2 linked regions of the Chlorogloeopsis sp. ULAP01 genome follow. The protein of the gene in region 2 interacts with the protein of the main gene of each other region in a pairwise test. Links are inferred from orthologs where the notes say so. Each region holds a gene or a part of one and is shown on either strand. Other genes may lie near its edges. The genes, in order: def and QUB80_RS26695.

Region 1 (16,858 bases), on a different replicon or contig from region 2:
AAAATCGTGTTATTAGTATTGTTATTAAGCTTCAAAGCTAAATACTATGAATAATAAAAAATCAAGTCCACCTCCTTTACCAATTAAAGACAAACCAAATAAAACAGAACCTGGTTTGATTTCTGACAAAAATCAACCTAATAAACTTAAAAAATGAAGTAAATAATTTACTTAGAAAAAGTTTTATAGATAAAAAATATAGCCATAATTCTATCTATAACTAATTGTAAATAGAGTTGCAAAAATTATATTTTTTATAATTCAATACTAGTTAATCTGAATATCAAAAAACTAAATAAATACAGAGAAATAAAATTAGTAAAATTTATGATTATTGTTGAGCAACATATTTAATTATCTCACCCTTTACCCTCTGCTGGTTACAGACACTTTACGGTCAGCTAGTCCGGTTGTGAGACCATAACTTAACTAGCGTGAACTGGTGTAGACACTGGAGAGTAGTGAGGAAATTGCAGTCTTGGATGCTAGGTTCTATCTTCGCAAGTCGCTCTCGCGAGTTAACATAAGTATCCCTAAAATTGAAGTAGCTTTTTCAGATTTTGTTGACATAAAACAAATTATTTCTGGAATTGATAGAATGCCAAAGAATAAAAGCTTTTAAAAAAGTATTTGTTGCACGCTTAGTTTATAATCGTAGAGTGTGCTGTCATATAGGTTACGAAACACTGAAAATATAACCAACTGATAATCGAGTAGTTGCACTGAGATTAGTCACTTATATTGATACAATAAAACTTGCAGCATTGTTGTGATATCGATGTACACGAGTGAATCAACTAAGTATCCTCCCACGACCGACATCGGCCAAAGAAATCGTATTTTGGTTGTTGAAGATGAAGAACTCATCCGAGAAATGCTAGTCTTAGCTCTGGAAGAGGAAGGTTATGGGGTAGTAACGGCTACGGACGGTCGCTCAACTGTAGAACAACTGAAAAACTTTGAAACCAATTCAGGAGAACCTGCCTTTGATTTGATTATTCTTGATTTAATGCTGCCTCAAATCAATGGTTTAGATATTTGCCGCTTGCTTCGTTACCAAGGCAACCCAGTACCGATTTTGATGCTAAGTGCTAAGGGTAGTGAAACTGACCGCGTTTTAGGGTTAGAAGTAGGAGCAGATGATTACCTGACAAAGCCTTTTAGTATGAGGGAATTAGTGGCTCGTTGTCGCGCTTTATTACGCCGCCAACGTTTGAGTAGCTTGCCGCAACTCCCAGTCTTGCAGTACAAAGATATTACATTGTATCCGCAAGAGTGTCGGGTGCTAGTTCGCGCTCAAGAGGTGAACCTGTCTCCAAAGGAGTTTCGTCTTTTAGAACTCTTTATGAGTTATGCCCGTAGAGTTTGGTCGCGGGAACAACTGCTAGATCAAGTATGGGGGCCGGATTTTGTTGGAGATAGTAAAACTGTGGATGTTCATATCCGTTGGTTACGTGAAAAATTAGAGCAAGATCCGAGCCATCCTGAATATATAGTGACTGTGCGTGGTTTTGGTTATCGATTTGGATAGTTGTTAGTTCATGAGTTGTGCAATAGCACTAACAACTAGTGATGTTAGTACCGGAATTTTTTTTAGGTTTGACAATTGGACTTGGGTTTTGGCTTTGGTACAAAATACAAGTGTACCGCCTCTTGGGAAGAATACCGCCCTCGTTGAAATCCCAGTCTTCTGAAGTAACACTACCGCTTATTCCACGCTTGCGATCTGAAATTACTTCGTTAAAGGAGCAGCAGGAAGAATTACAACAAGATCTGCAAAATTACAAAAACTTGCTAGAGATGGCACCAGTGGGATATTTGCAGGTGGATGAAGAAAATCAACTGCTGTGGTGCAATCAACTGGCACGAGAGATGTTGTATTTACAAAGGTGGCAACCGGGACAAGTACGTTTGTTGCTAGAATTGGTGCGTTCTTATGAACTCGATCAGGTAATTGAGCAAACTCGCGATCGCCAACAATCCCAAATTCGGGAGTGGATATTTCATCCCTCAGTGGAAAACGCAGCCGCCATTTTAGAGATCAAACCTCTGGCAGTAAAAGCCACTAGTTTTCCTTTATCGCAAGGAAAAGTAGCAGTATTTCTAGAAAATCGCCAATCACTTTTGGAATTAAATCAAGCACGCGATCGCGCTCTTTCTGATCTTGCCCACGAACTGCGGACACCGTTGACTTCAATTCGTCTAGTTGTAGAGAATTTGCAAGATCGTTTGAAACCACCTTTAGATCGCTGGGTGAGCCGCCTCTTAAATGAGGTTGATAGGTTAATTTATTTAGTACAAAGCTGGTTGGAACTCACCCGACTCGAAAACAACCCCTCCTTGGAATTAAATCGCCAACCTGTAGAATTGCGATCGCTAATTGCCAAAGTTTGGGAAACTCTAGAACCTCTAGCACAACGCCATCAAATCCAGCTTACCTATTCTGGCCCCGAAAAACTTTGGATAAATGGCGATGAATCCCGCATTTATCAAATTTTTTTGAACTTGCTAGACAATAGTATCAAATATAGTCCTCCTGAAGGTACGATTGCAGTTGAGGCAAAGATTTTTTGTACAGATAATAGCTTTAGTGTTAAAGCAAGCACACCACCGAACCTGGAGATAAATGTTATAGACTCTGGAGCTGGTTTTTCTGAGGCAGATTTGCCCCATGTATTTGAACGCTTTTACCGAGGAGATCAAGCACGCTCTCGCCCACAAAAAGCAGAAAATATTTCTACAACGACAATTGTGGGTACTGGTTTAGGTTTGGCGATCGTGCGCCAACTTGTGCTTGCTCATGGTGGTACTATCAAAGCCATGAACCATCCTGTTAAAGGTGGTGCGTGGATACAGATAATACTCCCTGAGAGCGTGGCAAATTATTAATCACAAGATTATATTTAGAAGTATCTTCATGTTTGAGACTGCAAGCGTGAAAGCTCTTATTTTTGATGCTAATTCAGGAAGACCCCAGCTAACACGCGAGATCAGGCGTTTAGAGCGGGACATTTTGCGCATGGGAGCTTTGGTAGAGCGATCGTTTCGCCTCAGCCACCAAGCTTTATTTGCTCGTGATTTAATAGCGGCTGAGGAACTTCCGCGTATAGATAAACAAATAGATCGCTTTTATAAACAAATAGAATCAGACTGTACAGCAATCATGACACTGCAAGCCCCTGTAGCCCAGGATTTGCGTTGCTTGAGTGCCTTTATGCAGCTAGTGCGCGATCTTGAACGCATTGGCGATTATGCAAAAGATATAGCAGAAATTGCAATCAAAATTTTTCCTTATCCGCCGCATCCCTCCTTACCTGAGATTGCGCAGATGTCTCATCATGCTCAGGCGATGTTAGCAACTAGTTTGGTAGCTTTGGCTGACTTAGATGAAGTTAGCGGACGCAGTGTGAAGCAAATGGACGACACTGTAGATAATGCCTACGAATACCTTTATCAAACTTTAGCCTATCAAAAAGATGTTCCAGGGATCATCGAGCCAATTTTACTCTTAGTACTAGTAATACGTTACTTAGAACGCATGGCAGATCATGCTACTAATATTGGTCAAAGAGTCGCGTATATTGTTACTGGTCAACGGGGTTAAAGGGGGATCGGGGATTGGGAAGAAGAGGACAAGGTGACAAGGAGACAAGGGGACAAGGAGAAAAATTTTCACCCCCTGCACCTGGAGCTCCTCTACTCCTGGTGCTTCTTTCCTAATCCCTAATCACCTGTCCCGTGCACCCTATCCCCTGTCCCCTTTTTAAGAATGAGACCTTATCATCAAATTCCTATTCAAGAGTGTGGTGAACCTCTTATAGCTATTCCCCTCAAAAAATTTGCAGTCGAATCTCCCCATCCCTATGAAAAACTGGGTGCGCCTTATGGCGAACATTCACCCTATTTTCTGCGCCAAAGCGTAGTTGATTGTTTGATAGCAGCGCAAAACTATCTGCAAACACTACACCCTGACTGGTACATTCAAATTTTTGATGCCTACCGCCCGGTGACGGTGCAGCAATTTATGGTAAATTACGCCTTTGCCGAAGCTTTGCGCGACAGGGGGCTTGTTGACATTAAGTTATCAGAAATTCAACGCCAGGAAATTTGGCAAGAAGTTTATAAAATTTGGGCTGAACCTAGTTTAGATGAAAAAACACCACCGCCTCACAGTACTGGTGCGGCTGTAGATATAACGCTTGTAGATGATACAGGGAAAATTGTGGATATGGGTTCGCCGATTGATGAATTATCTGAGCGATCGCTTCCCGATTACTATCTCAATAGCGATCATCCACAGGCACAGCAGTATCATGCTAACCGTTTGCTCTTGTTGGATGTCATGGAAAAAGCCGGATTTAAACGCAATCCCCGCGAGTGGTGGCATTTTTCTTTTGGGGATCAAATGTGGGCTTGGTTAAATAATCAAATTAATCCAGATGCAAAGTTTGTAGCACGATACGGTCGATTAATTTAGCCTTGCTTTTCTAAACTATGAAGATACTGTGCGTATTCAATTTGGAATTCCAGGGCAGATTTGAAGTCGGCAGAACGTTCTGACAGTCCTTCGACAACTGCTTCTTTACTCGTTTGTGTTAAAGCAATTACTTGGGGTTGGTAAGGAAGACGAAACTGGGTGTGGTCGTGAAAGATAATGGTAACAATTGTGCCTATGGTTTCTCCTTCCAGTGTAGTAATTTTGCTCCACATCCATCGCTGCTGTTCGTTTTGATCTATGTTGCCCCACTCTCTTGAAATGTTAAAATCACCAGGGAACCAGGGTAAAGGATACAATCCAACCTGTTTAAGCTGTTTATGAATCGGTCGAAATAGCTTGTAGCAATACGCACCATAACTCCGCAGATTATACTGCCGCGTGCGTTCCCGCGCTGTAGTCGACTGTGTCGATCAAAAAGGGGGATTAAGTTCTCACGCAGGTTGATGACTAACTCCATAGAACCCGTTGGCAACAAACGGGCTTGCGCCTTCTGTACGTTATAACCTTCCCGAAACCATAAAAACTCCACGAACTTTGACAGGGGCGATCGCGGTATATAGGTGTGGTAAATCATCAATTTGGATAAGTTTATGGTTGGCTGTCCTGCTTGCTACACAAGAGGTTTATGTCAAAGGTACAACCATACAATTCAGTCATGTCATTAGGCATCTTCTGGGTTTAATTGTATTAATTCCTCAGTGGTATATGCACCAACTGGACTCCAGACTAGATAAGGAATAAGTAACAGCGTTGCTAACCAAGAAATTGGCAAAACTGAGATTGCGAGCAATATACCCAAAATCAAACCAACCCATCCAATAATTTCCCCAACCCGAAGACTGCGATTTCTCAGCATCACAGGTATATAGGTAACGGTGATAATTTCTAGCAGTAAGTAACAGCCCATTAATAACCAAGTAATTGTACTGCCTGGGTTTTTTTCCCAAACAATAGTTGCAGATGCCGCACCGCAAATAAAAATGACAGTCCAAATCAGAGGAATTAACGGCTCAAAAACCAACCAGCGAGGGCGAGTTAAACGTGCAAACCATTTAACATCACGTGGTGTGATAAAGAAACTACCAAATGCGACTAAAAAAGTTACTGCTCCTATTACCAGCCAAGATGGAATCATAATCATTACCTTTTAACGTGTATTTTGTCAAGACATACACGGCAATTTTGTCAATTTAAGGTACAAGTTTAATCAGTCGCTGGTTGGATTATTGATTAGATAGTAGTTAGTAACACTGCATCAGATTAATTTTGACAGGTAGCTGGTATTCAAATCCCCGACTTTTTAAAAAAGTCGGGGATCTAGTGCGAACAGATTTTTATAATAAGTTCGCATCTACTTAACTTTCAAATATCTTGAGGATTAAGACGCTCCATTACTCTAGTCGTATAAGTTCCAATTGGACTCCACAATAAATAAGGTACAAGCAATAGTGTTGCCCAACCAGAAACTGGTAAAACTGCGATCGCGAGTATCACCGCTATGATAAAACCCGTTCCACCCAGAATCGTACCCAATCTGAGACTGCGATTCCTAAACATGGCAGGAGTATAGGCAACAGTAACAATTTCTAAAAGTAAATATAATCCCATGTAAATCCAAGTCTGGGTGCTTCCTGGATTATTGTCCCAAATAATATAGGCTGACCAGGCACCACAAACAAATACTATAGTCCAAATAACTGGAATTGCTGCTTCAAAGGTGAGCCATCTAGGCCTTTGTAAGCGTTTAAACCATTTGCGATCGCCAGGAGTAATGAAGTTAGCACCCAAAGCAACTAATAAAGTTACACCCGCAATAACCATCCAAGATCTAATCATGCATATCCTTTCCTTACCCTTTGCGATCTAATGAGATTTTGTCAGTTTATCAGTTATCTGCCCATCGCCCGTTGGTGAGAACAATTGCAAAACCCGATCTAGCGGGAGAAATAAGTGAATAAGAACTAGAAAGAGGGGAGGAAGAAAGAAAGGAGGTAGGGAAGATGGGGAAGAATTTACTCTTATTACTCCTCACCTCCCTTAACTTCCTCAACTGCCTCAACTCCTTGTCCCATGTTCCCCAGTCCTCTTAATCAAAGTGGCTCACAACTACCTCTAATCTCAGCCATCGTTCTTGCAGTACCCCAGCCAGCGCTCTTAAACCCCACACTTCGCTACGACGATGCCCAACAGCGATCGCTCCAATTTGAGTTTCTCGTATCGCCTCCTCGGCTGGCTGTCGTAATTGTCCGGTTATGTAAACATCAACACCACAATTCGCTGCTTCACGCACTAATAAATCTGTCATTGCACCAACAACAGCAACACGTTTTACTTCTCCACGAACTGTTGTACGTACTTGCTCTGTTCCACCAAATACTTGGCTTACACAACTACATAAGCTCTCAAAACTTTGATCTGGAATTTCTCCTAGCATCCCGATCGCTCTATTTTCTTTCTCTCCTAATACTTCTAAATTAGATACATTTAATACTTGTGCCAATCGAGGATTAAAACCTATTGTTAAGCACTCGTCAAATGGCAAATGATAGGAAATCACGCCAATATCAGGTGGAAGCAGCCCTAGTTGGAGTTTCCAAGGACGATGTAAAAAAAGTGCATCTAAATTTTGAGCGCTCGCCCATTCCTGTAGTTGTGTCTGAGGTTCTAGTGCTAATCCTAATCGTTTTACAGGACGTGATGATGGCAAATACACTCCTCCCTTTTCAGCTTGTGAAAAATGCTCAACAGCGAAGAAGCGATTGAGAAATTCTGCTATCTCTTCTAAAAGAATCAACTGGCATTCAATCGTCATTAGACTTTACCTGAAATTCGGCATTAATATCTCGAATATCTTGAATTGCAAGCTAACAAAGGACATTTACAGTGGCACAAATTAAGCTCAGATCTCCATCTGCTGATGAGCTTCCTGTAATGAGGCATCTCTACAAAGAAATGTACGAAACCATAGGCTCATCAGAACCACCTGCGGAATGGGTTACCAATGTCCATCAGCAATCATTATCAGGAGAGCGTAGTTATTGGTTTGCTCTGCTCGACGAGGAAATCATTGGCTTTGTTGATTTCAAAGTGATGCTATTCCACCCTGGATCAGATGAAAAGTTTGCAAGAATTTTTGATTTATTCATTAGACAATCAATGCATAGACGTGGATACGGAACACAATTAGCTCGCAAAACAATTAACTCAGTCATTGAGCAAGGGGCAAGCAACATTGAACTGAATGTTTTACCTAACAACGATATCGCTTTGGCGTTTTGGCGTAGTCTCGGTTTTAATCTCCATCTCTATGTTTTGCAAATGTCGGTATAACATACACACAATAAAATCATGAGCGATCTAGTTTTTACGCCTGCCCATCAGCTTGCTCAAATGATCCGCGATCGCGTTGTTTCGGCGGTTGAAGTACTGGATGCCCATTTAGTACAAATTGCCAAACATAACTCAAAACTTAACGCCATCTGCACGCTAGATGAAGAACGTGCTCGTCAACGAGCCAAACAAGCCGATGAAGCCTTAGCACGAAGTGAAAACTGGGGCATCCTGCATGGAGTGCCAATCACAATTAAAGACATCTTTGAGACAGCAGGATTGCGTACCACAGCAGGTTACATTCCCCTCAAAGACTACATTCCTCAACAGGATGCCACTGTTGTCGCAAGGCTGCGGGCAGCTGGAGCAGTCATTATCGGTAAAACGAATATGGCTGAACTGGCTGGTGATTTTCAGAGTACAAATTCTCTGTTTCCACAGGTAAATAATCCCTGGAATCTTGAGTACACAGCAGGCGGCAGTTCTGGAGGGAGTGCTGCTGCGGTTGCAGCCGGACTTTCACCGTTGGATATCGGTAATGATATTGCAGGTTCCATCCGCCAGCCTGCTCATTTCTGTGGTGTCTATGGCTTGAAGCCAACCGATCGCCGCATCTCCACAGCCGGAATGATTCCAGAAGTTCCGGGAATGCCATACTGTCTGCGGCAAATGATGACTGTAGGATGTTTTGCGCGATCGCTCGAAGACATTCGACTTTGTTTTTCATTAATAGCAGGAGCGGATCTGCGTCGCCCTGATGTTCCACCAATTTCGCTTGATATGCCTTCTGGGAAGACTTTGCGAGATCTCAAAATTGCCTGGATTGACGAATGGACAGAAGTACCTGTTGCTTCTGAAATTCGAGAAAAAATACAGGCGATCACGCAAAAACTTTCTCAAGCGGGTACTCATATTGAACGCTGGCTTCCTAAAGATTTTGATCTATCGACAATATTGAACCTCTACGGACGGATGGCAGCATACATTAACATTTATGCTCAACCAGTAAATCGATATAATTTACGTCGCAGTTGGCAGCAGATTTTTCGTACTGCAACCCAAGGCGACAAAGAACTCCGCAAATTGGGGGATTTTAGTCGTCTCTTACCTGAGCTATTAAACCCAAGCCTAAAAGGATATTTCGAGGTGCTTACTGAGCGCGATTGCTTCACTGCACAAATTGATGAAGCACTGGAACCGTGGGATGTGTGGCTCACTCCTGTAGCAGCAACCCCTGCCTTTACCCATCGCCCAGCTTGGAGCGCCATTGATATTGAGGGTAAGTCCTATCCTCATGGAGTTGCAAACGGTGCTTACACTATGCCTTTTAATTTGAGCAGCCATCCTGCCGTGGTGATTCCAATTGGGGAAACCCAAGATGGCTTACCGATTGGATTGCAAATTGTTGGCAAGCGATGGCGTGAGATGGAATTACTGGCGATCGCTCAGGAGCTTAATCAAGTTATTGGTAACTTTAAACACCCATTTGGTTCTTAGAAGGTTATTCAGTATGAACTCTATTCGTGTTGTAGTTATGAAACGATTAAACTAGATCGTATTGGAATTTTGAGATTGTGAAGGTAACAATCCAGAATTAAAATCCAACGATAATATGCGCCAATCAATTCTATTATTCGGTATCTACCTAACTACGGTTTGTGTAGTTTCAACTCAACCCTTATTGGCAGTAACTCCACCAATTCCAGTTGCTTCTGATGCGCCTCTAGAATTAGATTTATTGAAAAATCCAAAAGGCTCTGTCATTACAGCTAACACTATCAACCAAGGACACATAACTGTTCCTAGTTTGTGGTGGGCGCAAGAAAATTCCGAAAATAAGCTTCTAGATAACTGGATCGCATACCCAGCAATTAACAACCAACCTGCACGAGTAGATTTAATTGTAAATCAACAACTTTGGAGCTTATTAGACTATCTGGATCGTTACAATTTTGTGAATCATCTAGGTAGTGTTGCGAGAAACTACGGTTACAATATTCGAGTTTTTAATTATCAACAAGACCGTTTAGCAACCTACACTTGTATATTTAATGCCAATCCACCAGTATTATGTCGGATAGAAATAACTTCTCAAAATCAGTTTGGCTTAGGACGTTCCTTTTAAGAAGCCGACGTCTACGCTAGTTGCTACTTTCGCTGATCCGTATTTATAATAGACGCTTTGTGTTTACCGTGTCTACAAGTTGGGGAAACTACAAGGACGCACTGTCTCACCAGAACCCATGAAAAAACTTTCTTACCTCCTGCCGTCTGCCTTTTTTAGCTAGAAAACATAAAAAAGGTAAAAGGTAAAAGGATATATTGCTCCTTTTTCCTTTTTCCTTTTGATTTAAAACCTGATGCTTATTTATTAATATTAGCTTTAGCATCCTTGACTGCGGCCAAGAAAAATAATCCTGTCAGTGGAATGCTTAACGCCAAGATAATACCAGTGGTTTGGTTGCCTAGATCTGGTTGTCCGGAAGTAAGTTCAAAAATGGAACCGACTGCTGCGATCGCTGCTACGCACGAGCAAGCAAGGAACAATCCGCTCTTTGGAGTCATTACATTCACAAGCACACCATCCTATACTAATGGTTTGACAGTTTGATAGGAGAAACCATGCTTGGATAACTCCTGTGCTAAAGCCAAAGAATTTTCTACGCGATCTACAAACACCACACCATTGAGGTGATCTATTTCGTGCTGAATACAGCGTCCGAGTAATTCTCCAGCCTTTATAGTTTTGGGACGTCCGTGCTCATCTTTATAAGCGATTTCTACAATTTGGGGACGCTTCACGTCCATATAAATCCCCGGAATGCTCAAACATCCTTCTTGAGCAACGCAAATGTCACGACTAACCTGTTTAATAATTGGGTTAATCAGCACCAATGGGGGATTAGCTGGGTTATCTGGTTCAATATCAATGACAATTATTTGTTTGTTAATTCCCACTTGAGGGGCAGCCAAACCAATACCATCCTGGCTATACATGGTTTGTAGCATCTCACGTGCCAGCTTGCGGATTTCATCATCTACTTTTGCAACACGTTTAGCTCCTTGGCGCAGAACGCGATCGCCCAGATAATGCAGTTCCAAGGGCGGATTTTGTAACTTTTTCTTCTCAACAGCAATTTCCAGAGGCATGCTCTTTTAACTCACTTATATGGATTGGAAATGATTCCGCTTTAATTCAATTTTAGCAACCAGGAAGATATGCACATTTATATTTCGGGAATTAGGTATTGGGTGACAGTTATTAGTTATCAGTTATCAGTTAACACCAGTGCGCCTGACAACTGTTAACTGTCCACTGTTAACTGATTGAGTTCCTAGTCCCCATTTGTCTGGTTTACCTACTACAGAGTATAAAAAGTGTTATTATCTCGCGCCAATAAGACGTGAAATTTTATTGTCTTGTCAATTTTAAGTGCTGGTGAGGCTGTGGTGTGTTGAAAATTTTCACAAAACTAGATTATTTGCTCAAAGAAACTTGGCTTGGTTTGCGACGCGGTGGCTGGATGAACTGGGCTGCTATCAGTACTGTTACGGTGTTACTATTTTTATTCGGCTTGAGCTTGCAAACTTCTTGGCAAGTCGAAAAACTACTCTACCAATTCGGTAGCCAACTGGAGGTATCAGTTTATCTCGATTCGAGTGCGCAAGCAGAAAGCATTGAACCACTGGTGGCGAGAATGCCAGAAGTAGCGGATACCAAAATTATTACTAAAGAGCAAGCTTGGAGTAGATTAGTTAAGGAGTTGGGAATTTCTAATATCGAAGCTGCTACTCAGCAGTTAGGGGAAAATCCTCTTGTGGATGAATTGAAGGTAAAAGCACGTAACTCTGAGGTGGTGTCAACTTTGGCAACACAATTAGCGAAGTTGCGGGGAGTGGATGCGGTACAGTATGTCGATGAAGCTGTCAGACGCATCGCTCAATTGCATCAAGGTTTGAATTGGATAACGCTAACTATTACAATTATTCTTACTTCCAGTGCGATCGCTGTCACTTCTACCACTATTGGGTTGATAGTTATGGCACGACGGCAAGAAATTGAAATCTTGCAACTGGTAGGAGCTACTTCTACTTGGATTTATCTACCGTTTATCCTCCAAGGAATTACTTTTGGTGTGGTTGGAGGAGCGATCGCTTGGGGTTGCATCAGTCTGATTCAGCAATTTCTTGGTAATGTATTAGCTAATCAGCCAGAATTCATTAAATTTATCACTAACGGTTTGCAGTTGACTCCTTTACAAACTCTATTATTGCCCGTGATTCTCCTGAATTTTGGCGCAACAGTAGGATTGATGGGGAGTTTATTTGCTGTACGACGATTTGCTAAAAGTTAGTCATTAGTCATTGGTCATTAGTCATTTGTCTTTTGTGATTCACCAATGATAAATGACAAAGGACAAAGGACAAAAGTTATATGAAATCTCAATGGGAATGTTTGCTGCAAAATCTTGGTGAATGGCAAGGTTCATTCACTCGTGTGTCTCCTCAAGGTGAAATTTTAGAGGATACACCTAGCGTTGTTTCTTTGGAAGGGTTGAATAATGATCAGGCAATTCGTCAAACTATTTGTTTGGATACACAAGAAAGGGTTTTAGAATATAGTTCTCTAGGACGGGGTGTGCTGTTTTTTCAAAATGGTGCTTTTTCTCAAGGTTCAATTCAATTAGCACCATTCTCTGAATTTGGGGCAGAACTTGGTTTAATTTATGAAAATCGTCGCTTACGCCTCGTACAATTGTTTGATCAAAATGGTCAACTAAACCAATTTACCCTGATTCGAGAATATCTAGCCGGAACCCCAAAACTAGAACGCCCAGCTGTGAGCGTAGAATCTTTATTAGGAGAATGGCACGGTGAAGCAGTAACAATATATCCAGATTGGCGATCGCCTGATACCTACTCCACAACCTTAAAGTTACAACTTGATGACGCTGGCAGACTAGTTCAAAGTCTCTTGTTTGACAGTCGGACGATAACTTCTGCTGCTGCCATTGAGGGTTCTATACTTAAATTCGACCAAGATCCACACAAGCAGGTGCAAGTCTTGCTGCTACCCGATGGAGCTTCTGCTACTTCCCCCCTGAAAGTACAATTGCGTCAGGCTTTTGTGTTGGAAGTAGGTTGGTTAATCGAGCCAAATTTCCGCCAAAGAATGGTTCGCAGCTACAACGAGAAAGGAGAATGGGTGAGTCTGACTTTGGTAACAGAACGTCGAGTTAGTTCTTCATAATCATCTAAAAGAGCAACGTACCGTCCTTGAAATTCTACAGCTAATTCTTCTGCTTCCCAAATCTGGGAGCATAGCTCTATCCTTGCTTTGCCTCTGTTTTTTAAGGACTTGAGAAATTGAGAGATATGCGTATGGTTAGGTTTATTACAGCTTGCCGAGAAATCTTTGGTAACAGGTTTAAGGTAGGAGATTCGACTATTTTGGATAACAATTGTTGCCTCAATTTCTTGTTCTTGCAAAACTAGCCAAAGTAGTCCCCAACCTGCAAGCGTCACTAAAATATTAAGACTGCCAGCAAAAGCAGTATGCTTGTGATTGATATTTTTTTCTAATGGTGCTTTCAAAGTCAAGCAACCACTGTTGTAGTCTGCCACAGTGATTCCCAAATAATATGTAATAGGAATTTCTGTATAGAAAGTTTCCTGGAGTTTCGGCAAGTGCTTTTGCAATTAATCGATACTCCTTTTCTAAACTAAGGAACATTTGATTAGCAACGCTTTCTCAAGTAGCTCTTGATACTCTTCGTCATTTACTCGATAAGCTCCAAATCTCTCCAAATGGGGATTCATCATTTGCGCATCGAACATCACAAATTTCCTCTCCCGCAACCTTTCCACCAACTTTACCATTGCTACCTTGGAACCTTCAGGAATGCGGTAAAACATCGATTCCCCAATAAAAACGCCATTAATTGCAATTCCTAAAATTCCCCCAGCTAGTTCGCCATCCTGCCAGGTTTCAAAACTATATGCCCAACCTGCCTGGTAAAGTTTCCAGTATATTTTCTTTAATTCTGGTGAAATCCAAGTCAATTCTCTTTGAGCACAACCCTCGACAACAGCTTGAAAGTCGCGGTTAATCGCCACTGCAAAGCGCTGTTGATTAAGGACACGTCGCAGTGATTTAGGGTAGCGGAATCTTTCATCTAAAGGAATGAGAGTGCGATCGCGACTTCCATACCAACCCAAGACATTATCCTCGTCAGCCATGAGAAAATAGCCTTGAGCGTAGCCTTGAATGATAGAGGCAATATCATATTGCATAAATAAGCCACAAATCAAAAAAGCCTCTCAAGAGGGCAATTTGATGCTAGCAGTTGTTGTTTGCTATCAGTGTGCATTTTGGCAACTACAAGCGGCAGTGTATAATTTAGTCAAAATCTATCATGGTTTTACGATTTTGGATGGAAGTGGTTCTATATTAATCCCTATTAGGAATTGAAACAAAGATAAAAACATGACTGAACCAATTCCACCCATTACCTTACCACCACCAAAAAATCCAGAGCTTGAGGGCGAATGGTTACGACAAAGGTTGCATAGGTGGCTCGATGAAGAGTTTCTCCCAGAAATTATTAATCAAAAGATTGCCGAACGGGCAGCACAGATTTTTGTTCGGCAAAGAATGGAGGGAGAAAACGATCTAGGTTCTCTGGTAATTGCGATCGTCACAGAGATGCAGTCGTTTGATTTTTCCAAAAGCTTTTATGGAGAATTTGCGATCGCTAACGCCGTCAGCGATCTACTTTTAGAAAGTTTGGGAATTGATCGGTGTTGTGGTCAATAATTTTTGTTAATGGCTAATGGTTAATTGCAATTAACAATTAGCAATTAACAACTAATCTACCAGCTAGACTTAACAACTCCAGGTAAAAGTCCTTCGTGCGCCCATTCCCGCAAAACGTTCCGAGACAAACCAAAATCACGGTAAACTCCTCTAGAACGACCTGTTACCCAACACCGATTACGACGGCGGCTAGGTGCGCTGTTGCGTGGTAGTTGTTGAATTTGGCGATGAATCTCCAACTTATCAATTGGATCTTCTGTTTTACGAAATTCTTCCAGCAAAGCTTCTCGTTTTGCTGCATATTTAGTTACCAACTTAGCGCGTTTTTTCTCGCGCTCAATCATGCTCTTTTTGGCCATAAGGTTTTGTAATTCAATTTAAGACAGCATTTTCCATTCTATCGGATAGGATCGGTTATTGGTTAGTCATTGGTCATTTGTTATTGCTAGGGGCGGGTTTATTTAGATATTTTGTTATCCTAGGGAAATTGTTATTAAAACCCGCATGGCAGTCGCACTCGACGCGCTTAACCCACGCCAGGTGACGCCAGGTGTACCCTTGCGGGAAGCCGCCCGGAGGGCGTCTACAACGCGGGGAGGCTCCGCAACGCACTGGCTCCTTTAATGCCGGGGAACCCTTACTTTCGCTTATCCACTACTCTGCGAGAAGCCGGACTACGTCCGTCTACGTGTCTACGCCAGTCGCTACAAGTCGGCACTAGACGCGTTCGCCGTCAGGCGTTGCGTTAGCTAGCGGCTACCCTCCGGGTAGCCGCTAGGGCGCGCTGGCTCACCACCGCACTGGCTCCGCAACGCGCTGCCTCCCGTACAGTAGTTAGTGGTTAGTTGTTCTCTCCTTATCTCCCCTGCCCCCCTGCTTTGTTGTCTTCCTCTTCCCTCTACTATCCATTTGTCAGAACTTTAATTTGAGGAAGAGTAGCAGAAGGACAAATATCAACTAGCTCACACGCCTGACAAGCAGGATTGCGTGCCTTACAAATAGCGCGACCGTGATATATTAACCGAATTGACCAATTTTCCCAGTCTGGTTGTGGGAGTAGGCGCATTAAATCTTGTTCAATGCGGATAGGATCTGCATACTTAGTCAAACCCAAACGTTGGCTAAGGCGCATAACGTGAGTATCAACTGTTACTCCCGCATTAATTCCAAAAGCATGGGCAAGAACTACATTGGCAGTTTTGCGTGCCACGCCTGGAAGTCGTAATAGTTGTTCCATCTGCTGTGGCACTTCTCCACCAAACTCACTAACAATCATCTGACAAGCTGCTTGAATATTCTTTGCTTTATTCCGATAAAATCCTGTGGAACGCACTAAAGTTTCTATCTCTGTCACATCAGCATTAGCCAAACTAGGTGCATCTGGGAAACGACTAAATAATGATGGTGTAACTTTATTCACACGCTCATCTGTACACTGAGCAGAAAGAATTGTTGCTACCAACAGTTGTACTGGCGTTGAGTAATTCAAAGAGCAGATAGCATCAGGATAAAGGCGTTTCAAGCGGATTAGTATCTCTAGTGATCGTTGTTTTTTAGATGGTATTTTTCGTGTATTATTCACTACTATAATTTTACTAAACCTCACGAGCGAATAATATAATTTGCAGTCAAACAAATTTAGCCCACTTATGTGGGCTAATCATACAACTACTACTTGTAGCTTGAATAGCAGAGCAGCTTCAAAAAACATTCTGCCTAATCTTAACTAGAAGACTACTGAAACAATTTTTGCACCCACTCTAACTGGGAAGTTTCTTTAACGATAAGAAAAATACCCAGTCCTAAAAGTAACATTAAGCCTGTTTGCATTACACCTTCTTGAACGCGAGTAGGCAAAGGTTTACCACGCAATCCTTCAATCATCAGAAAAGCGAGTTGTCCTCCATCTAATGCTGGTAGAGGCAAGATATTGATGATGGCTAGGTTAATGCTAATCAAAGCAGCGAAGTAGAACAAACTACCCGTGTCATTCTGGGCGATGCTAGCACCAATCTCGACAATTTTAACTGGCCCAGCCACTTGACTAGCAGTTTCGCCAAAATTGGTTACTAATTGCTTAAAACCCTGAAATGTCATGACAATAATGCGCTGAAATTCTCTAGCGCCAAAGTTTAAAGCTTCGACTGGGTTATTAACTCGACGACGTACAACTTTACCGTTAGGGGCAAGTCCAACACCTATGCTACCTCCAT
Region 2 (7,441 bases):
CATAATGGTGGGCGAGTAGAACCAACCTGCCACCCTTGAATTTGTAGTGCTTTTTTAACTGGAATTGGATTTGTTGTGACAAACAAAGCTTTAAATAGAGGGAATAGTCGCAGATGAATGTCAGTAGCAGCTTTGATTTTACCCGAATTCAATAATTGAATCATCTGCTGTAGTTCATTACCTACTAGATGAGAAGCAACACTAACTACACCCTTTGCCCCGATTGCTAACATCGGCAATGTTAAAGAATCATCTCCAGAGTAAATCTGAAATTCTTTTGGTGTCAAGCGACGAATTTCACTGACTTGGTCTAAATTTCCACTAGCTTCTTTTATACCAATAATATTTTCAATTTCTGCTAGCCGAGCAACTGTTTCGGGGCTAAGATTTTGACTAGTACGACCTGGTACATTATATATCAAAATAGGCAAGTCACCAGAAGAGGCTATGGCTTGAAAATGCTGGTAAAGACCCTCTTGCGGTGGTTTATTGTAATAAGGAACAACTTGTAAGGCACCGTGTACTCCTATTTTAGCTGCTTTTTGGGTCGCAGCGATCGCCTCTTTCGTGGAATTAGAACCACATCCTGCCATTACCAATGCCTTCCCTGCCACTGCTTCTAAGACAGTGGAAAACAATTGGTACTCCTCTTCCCAGCTCAAAGTAGGAGATTCTCCTGTTGTGCCACATACCACAACTGTCTCTGTACCATTGTTTGCTAAATGTTCTGCCAGTTGTGCTGCAATATCATAATTTACACTACCGTCTTCTTTGAACGGCGTAATTATTGCGGTTAGAACTCTACCAAAATCTACCACCCTTTTTACACTCCTGAGTCTTCGTTGTTTTGTTTTGGTGGTTCTCTATTAATCACCTATCCGTAAATATGTTTCAACTCATTAGTCATTAGTCAATTGTAAACAGCTAACATTATCATAACTAGACTTTCTAACTATGAGCTATGGACTTGATTGACTATTAACTAACGTATGTTGCTGCCTGCGGTTGCAGTAGTTTTTTTTCTACTAATAATTCAGCAATTTGTACAGCATTCAACGCAGCGCCTTTACGGATTTGATCGCCACATAACCATAATTCTAAACCGTAAGGTTGAGAAATATCCTGACGAATTCTACCTACTAAAACCTCATCTTTACCTGTTGCTTCCATAGGCATAGGAAAATAATTTTTTTGCCAATCTTCTAATAGTTTTACTCCAGGAGATACTTTTAGGATTTCTCTGGCTTCGTCTGGACTAAATGGTGTCTCAAATTCTAGATTTATGGCTTCTGAATGAGCACGAAGCACGGGTACTCGTACACAAGTAGCGGTAATTTTGATCTGCTGATTGTCAAAAATTTTCCGCGTTTCGTTGACCATTTTCATTTCTTCTTCACAATATCCCCAATCATTTAATGGGGAATTGTGCGGAAATAAATTAAATGCCAATGGATAAGGAAATACTTCCGCAGTAGGTTCTTTGCCTTCTAAAATTGCGCTAGCTTGAGTTTTTACTTCTGCCATTGCTTGCGCACCCGCACCGCTTGCAGATTGGTAGGTTGCAGCCACAATACGTTTGACGGGTTTGACTTGATGCAAAGGCCATACTGCTACTGCCATTAAAATTGTGGTGCAGTTGGGGTTGGCGATAATTCCCTTGTGTTTTGCTGCTGCTTGGGGATTTACTTCTGGAACTACCAGAGGAACATCGGAGTTCATCCGAAAAGCACTGGAATTATCTATTACCACTGCTCCTTTTTCTACTGCTACAGATGCCCAAGTTTTGGATGTTGAACCTCCTGCACTTGCCAGCAATATATCCACTTTTTCCAACATTGCATCGCTTACTGGCTCTACCCGAATCTTTTCACCTTTGAAGGGTAACATCTGTCCGGCACTACGTTCTGATGCCAATAACTTCAAATCTGAAACGGGGAAACTACGGCTTTCTAAAATTTCCAATAACTCTCTGCCAACTGCACCAGTCGCTCCTAAAATAGCTAAACGATAGGATTTAGACAAATTTGCTTCCTCCTTAACACTTTTTAGTTTTTACTTTTCTCGGAAACTTTCTAAACTCAGATTTTACTCATGTTTCATAGTTAAATTAACTGAAAATAACAACACAAAAATTTAAATAACCCTTTGAATACTCTAATACTGGTCATTAATAAAATTTAATTTCTATTAATTTCTAATTTATACAGTGATTCACTTACTTTTTACTTTTACAAAAAAAATGTTGCATTTTACAACAACTAGCTATTAGTTTTTTACCAAGTGCAAAATTATAAATTATATATATTATACAGCAAATCGCAGTTTTGCTATTAAAGACTGATAGTAAAGTCCCAAGCTAGCAACAAAATCCCTATTAAAAATATAAAGTTGTCTAGACTATGGATGTACTATGATCCAAATGGATTAAGTGCAGTAGGCTAGAGACCCAAATTTTTACTCTGGGTAATACCTAAGCAGTAGTAACAACTCTCCTGATTCAGCAGTTCACTCAGATGTTGCAACAAGCAATTGCAAATTGCAACTACTTGTTGCAAATTATGCAAATTAGGATATTACGCCATCAGTTATCTGGTAAAAGCTACTGAGGAGGTTAAATAATATAGACTGATTTGCGCTAGAGTATCAAGAGCTTTCGCATTGGCAGTAAACTGGATCTCTATTCAGAAGCACCCATACATCGGGAAAGCTGATGAAATTTAGGGGTAGCTCCCGCCCCAAAGTTTAGAAATCGTAAAACTAGAGATGCGAGTGAGCTTTATTTTCAGGAGCTATGCAGATCGCGTCTTTGGTAAAAGTAACAAAAAGAAATAGTAGCAACAAAGCAATAGAGACGAAGCATGAAAGTTACCCAGGAAAAACTTCCCGCCAGTCAAATAGGTCTGGAAATAGAAATTACGCCCGAAAAGACCAAGCAAACCTACGAACAGGTAATTCAAAATTTCACTCGTTCTGCCAATATTCCTGGGTTTCGCAAAGGCAAAGTGCCACGGCAGATATTGCTGCAGCGTCTAGGGGCAACTCGAATCAAGGCAGCAGCGCTGGAAGAACTAATTCAAGATGGAATTACAGAAGCAGTAAAACAAGAGGACATTAATGCGATCGGGCAACCGCGATTACGTTCTTCGTATGAAGAATTAATTAATAATTATGAACCAGGTAAAGCTCTGACTATTTCTGCTGCTGTTGATGTACCACCCGAAGTTAATTTAGCTCAGTACACTGATTTGCAAATCAAAGCTGAAGAAATCAAGTACGATCCAGAGCGAGTAGACAAAGTCCTAGAAAGCGAACGCCAGCAAATGGCAACATTAATCCCTGTAGAAGGACGCCCAGCACAATTGGGGGATGTTGCTGTAGTAGATTTTAAAGGCGTGCTGGCGAAAGTTGAGGGTGAGGATGAAGCAACAGAACTTAAAGCTATTCCCGGTGGAGAAGCCACCGACTTTCAAGTCGAGTTACAAGAAGATAGATTTATTCCCGGCTTTGTTTTAGGCATTGTCGGAATGAATCCTGGCGAAACTAAGGAAGTTTCAGCCACCTTTCCAGATCCATATGCCAATGAAGAACTAGCCGGAAAACCAGCTATTTTCACAGTCACCCTCAAAGAACTTAAGGAAAAAGAACTGCCAGAATTGGATGATGATTTTGCACAAGAAGTCAGTGAGTTTGAGACTTTGGCAGAGTTACGTACTTCTTTAGAGGAAAGATTTCAAAAAGAGGCTGAACAAAAAACAAAAGGAAATCAGCAAGAAGCCCTAGTTCAGGAACTGTTGAAGTATGTAGAAGTCGATTTGCCAGAAACAATGATTGAGCAGGAAGTCGATAATATGTTGACGCAAACTGCTATTCGGCTATCGCAGCAAGGGCTAGATATCAAAAAATTGTTTACCCCTGATGTTATTCCTCAGTTGCGGCAACGTTCTCGCGATGAAGCTGTTGAGCGTTTGAAGCGATCACTTGCTCTAGAAGAAATTGGCAAACGCGAATCTATCAAAGTCAGTGAGGCAGAAGTCGCAGCCAGAGTGAAAGAACTTCTAGAGCAGTACTCAGAGCAAGAGGTTGACCAAGATAGACTGCAAGAAGTCGTCGAAAACGAACTAATCACAGAAAAAACTATCGACTGGCTCTTAGAACACTCAAAAGTTGAACTAGTACCCGAAGGTTCTTTAAAGGCGACAGAGGAAACAACACTAGAAGCCACTGAAAGCCAGGAACAAGCAAGCGAAGTAACTTCCCCGGCAGAAGAAATTGCTGTAACAGAAGTGCAATAACTTGCCAAAGGTAACATTTCCCGTTCCAAGGCGGAACATTTAAGGAAACTTAAATAAATTGCCTCGCACTTTACCGCCTTGGCTTGATACTGTGTTTACACGAGAAGAATTTATATGAGGCATAATGGTTAACACATACCTAACAACATAAAACCAATCGCTATCATAGTCAGCGTAGGCTGTCTAAATCGCTGTTATTCTTTGGTTATCAAAAATTTTCTATGCTTGTATCGCAGTCGGGAAATTATCCTATCAGCAGTTTAAATAAATTTGAAATGCGCTCCCAAAGCCTTCCCAGTAACATACTTCCCATGGTTGTAGAGCAATCTGGCATGGGAGAACGAGCTTTTGATATCTACTCCCGCCTGCTGCGAGAGCGGATTATTTTTTTGGGAACGCCAATTGACGACAATGTTGCCAATTCAATAGTTGCCCAATTGTTGTTTCTAGACGCTGAAGATCCAGAAAAAGACATTCAACTGTACATAAATTCTCCTGGCGGCTCTGTCACAGCAGGCATGGCAATTTATGATACCATTCAACAAATCCGTCCTGACGTAGTCACAATCTGTTTTGGTCTAGCGGCGAGTATGGGGGCATTTTTGTTGTGTGCAGGCACTGCTGGCAAACGAATGTCTTTACCAGATTCCCGGATTATGATTCACCAACCCTTAGGTGGTGCTCAGGGCCAAGCCGTTGATATCGAAATACAAGCCAAAGAAATTCTTTATCATAAATCTAAGTTGAATCAGTTACTTGCCCAGCATACTGGTCAACCATTAGAAAGAATCGAAGCTGATACTGAACGGGACTTTTTTATGTCGGCTGAAGAAGCCAAAAATTACGGATTGATCGATCAGGTCATCCATAGACAAAATCTTCCCACAGCAGGGGAAAACGTCACCATTGTGAAATAAGAGGCTGGTATGTCTAAATACGACTCCCATTTGAAATGTTCGTTTTGTGGCAAGTCTCAGGAGCAGGTGCGTAAACTCATCGCTGGCCCGGGAGTCTACATCTGTGATGAGTGCGTTGACTTGTGCAATGAAATCCTCGATGAGGAATTACTCGATACCAATAGTGCAGCGTCACAACCAGCACCTCGGTCAGAGCCTCCTCAAAAACGCCGCACCCGCTCTGCCAGTCTCTCGTTAAATCAAATCCCCAAACCGCGAGAGATTAAAAAATATTTGGACGAACACGTAATTGGTCAAGACGAAGCCAAAAAAGTTTTGTCAGTAGCTGTTTACAATCACTACAAACGGTTGTCACTGGTTCAGTCCAAAAATAATGGCAAGGGAGCGACAGATGATGCCGTTGAACTGCAAAAGTCTAATATTCTGCTGATAGGGCCTACAGGCTGCGGCAAAACCCTTTTGGCACAAACTTTGGCAAAAGTCCTTGATGTACCCTTTGCAGTCGCCGATGCTACCACTCTAACCGAAGCAGGTTATGTGGGTGAAGATGTAGAAAATATCTTGCTGCGACTTTTGCAAGTAGCAGACTTAGATGTCGAAGAGGCACAGAGGGGAATTATCTATATTGACGAAATTGATAAAATTGCCCGTAAGAGCGAAAATCCCTCCATCACGCGAGATGTATCTGGTGAAGGTGTTCAGCAGGCATTGCTGAAAATGTTAGAGGGAACAATTGCTAACGTGCCACCCCAAGGCGGGCGTAAGCACCCCTATCAAGACTGTATTCAAATTGATACCAGTAATATCTTGTTCATTTGCGGTGGTGCTTTTGTCGGCTTAGAAAAAGTAGTAGAGCAGAGAACAGGTAAAAAGTCAATCGGTTTTGTGCAACCAGGAGAAGGGCAGACAAAAGAAAAACGGGCAGCAGACACTCTCCGCTATCTTGAACCAGACGATTTAGTTAAGTTTGGCATGATTCCAGAATTCATTGGTAGAGTACCAATGGTAGCGGTGGTAGATCCGTTAGATGAAGAAGCGCTGATGGCGATATTAACCCAACCTCGTAGTGCTTTAGTGAAGCAGTATCAAAAACTGTTGAAGATGGATAATGTCCAGTTAGAGTTTAAACAAGAAGCTTTGCGAGCGATCGCTCAAGAAGCCTATCGCCGTAAAACTGGAGCAAGAGCGCTGCGTGGTATTGTTGAAGAACTGATGCTGGATGTGATGTACGAGTTGCCGTCTCGTAAAGATGTGACTCGTTGTACAGTAACGAAGGAGATGGTGGAAAAACGTTCCACTGCCGAACTAATTATGCATCCGTCCACGATGCCTAAGCCAGAATCAGCTTAAAGTATCAATTGCTAATTGCTAGTAGCTAGTTGCCTATTAGCTATTAACTATTAGCCGTTAGCAAAAAATTAAGAACTCAAAACTTAGAACTCGAAACTCTCAGATGCCATACATTAATGTTCGTGGCGTTGAGCACTACTATGAATGGATACGAAAATCATCTGCCTTAGAAAAGCCAGTGATGGTTTTCATTCACGGTTGGGCTGGTTCGGCTCGTTACTGGCGAAGTACTGCCGCAGCTCTATCAGAACAATTTGATTGTTTGCTTTACGATCTGCGGGGATTTGGACGTTCTCGTGGTAAACCTACTGCTGTAGCTCAAGCTAGTGAAGCAGTCATTGAATCGCATTCACCGCAGCAAGAATCAGAAGCAGCAAGAGAACTAACCTACGAATTAGAAGAATATGCGCACGATTTGGCAACGTTGTTAGGTGAGTTAAAAATTCAACGTACCTATATCCAGGCTCATTCGATGGGTGCTTCTGTTGGAACTTTGTTTCTTAACCGTTACAGCGATCGCGTGGAAAAAGCAATTTTAACGTGTAGCGGGATTTTTGAGTATGATGAAAAAGCGTTTGCAGCCTTTTACAAATTTGGCGGCTACGTGGTTAAGTTTCGTCCTAAATGGTTAGAAAAAATACCATTTGTAGACAGAATGTTTATGGCGCGATTTTTGTATAGCTCCATACCTGCTCAGGAACGTCGCGCTTTCTTGCAAGATTTTCTAATAGCAGATTATGATGCTGCATTAGGTACAATTTTTACTTCTGTTAGCAAAGCTGCTGCGGAGTTGATGCCCCAGGAATTTGCTCAAATAACGCCACCAACATTGATAGTATCAGGGGAGTACGATAAAATTATCCCCGCCGAGATGGGACGTCA

What was found.
Region 1: the proteins of QUB80_RS26695 (region 2) and def interact in binary tests that used the Escherichia coli proteins (3 or more experiments, as listed by UniProt). The link is inferred for Chlorogloeopsis sp. ULAP01 from one-to-one orthologs.

The regions. Positions count from the first base shown.
Region 1 is NZ_JAUDRH010000010.1:145,555-162,412, reverse strand. The notes cover bases 9,197-11,987. They hold def (peptide deformylase), read right to left. Parts: upstream 10,979-11,987; coding sequence 10,415-10,978; downstream 9,197-10,414. Other genes in these bases: QUB80_RS20405 (cell division protein FtsX), read left to right, coding at 11,281-11,987; QUB80_RS20415 (hypothetical protein), read right to left, coding at 10,193-10,393; QUB80_RS20420 (hypothetical protein), read left to right, coding at 9,441-9,953; QUB80_RS20425 (amidase), read left to right, coding at 9,197-9,325. Also shown: QUB80_RS20470 (winged helix-turn-helix domain-containing protein), read left to right, coding at 779-1,531; QUB80_RS20465 (sensor histidine kinase), read left to right, coding at 1,573-2,889; phosphate signaling complex protein PhoU, read left to right, coding at 2,918-3,604; QUB80_RS20455 (M15 family metallopeptidase), read left to right, coding at 3,770-4,477; QUB80_RS20450 (DUF6022 family protein), read right to left, coding at 4,474-4,863; QUB80_RS20445 (TspO/MBR family protein), read right to left, coding at 5,160-5,633; QUB80_RS20440 (TspO/MBR family protein), read right to left, coding at 5,861-6,334; QUB80_RS20435 (Nif3-like dinuclear metal center hexameric protein), read right to left, coding at 6,585-7,310; QUB80_RS20430 (GNAT family N-acetyltransferase), read left to right, coding at 7,382-7,828; more of QUB80_RS20425, read left to right, coding at 7,847-9,196; more of QUB80_RS20405, read left to right, coding at 11,988-12,183; QUB80_RS20400 (DUF3598 family protein), read left to right, coding at 12,264-13,079; QUB80_RS20395 (thioesterase domain-containing protein), read right to left, coding at 13,013-13,528; aat (leucyl/phenylalanyl-tRNA--protein transferase), read right to left, coding at 13,547-14,122; QUB80_RS20385 (DUF8822 family protein), read left to right, coding at 14,316-14,645; rpsN (30S ribosomal protein S14), read right to left, coding at 14,702-15,004; and 3 more genes. UniProt on the Escherichia coli protein: Removes the formyl group from the N-terminal Met of newly synthesized proteins. Requires at least a dipeptide for an efficient rate of reaction. N-terminal L-methionine is a prerequisite for activity but the enzyme has broad specificity at other positions.
Region 2 is NZ_JAUDRH010000015.1:180,232-187,672, forward strand. Bases 1-2,800 are described here. They hold QUB80_RS26695 (aspartate-semialdehyde dehydrogenase), read right to left. Parts: upstream 2,023-2,800; coding sequence 979-2,022; downstream 1-978. Other genes in these bases: dapA (4-hydroxy-tetrahydrodipicolinate synthase), read right to left, coding at 1-818. Outside these bases: tig (trigger factor), read left to right, coding at 2,859-4,292; ATP-dependent Clp endopeptidase proteolytic subunit ClpP, read left to right, coding at 4,514-5,209; ATP-dependent protease ATP-binding subunit ClpX, read left to right, coding at 5,219-6,559; QUB80_RS26715 (alpha/beta fold hydrolase), read left to right, coding at 6,663-7,441.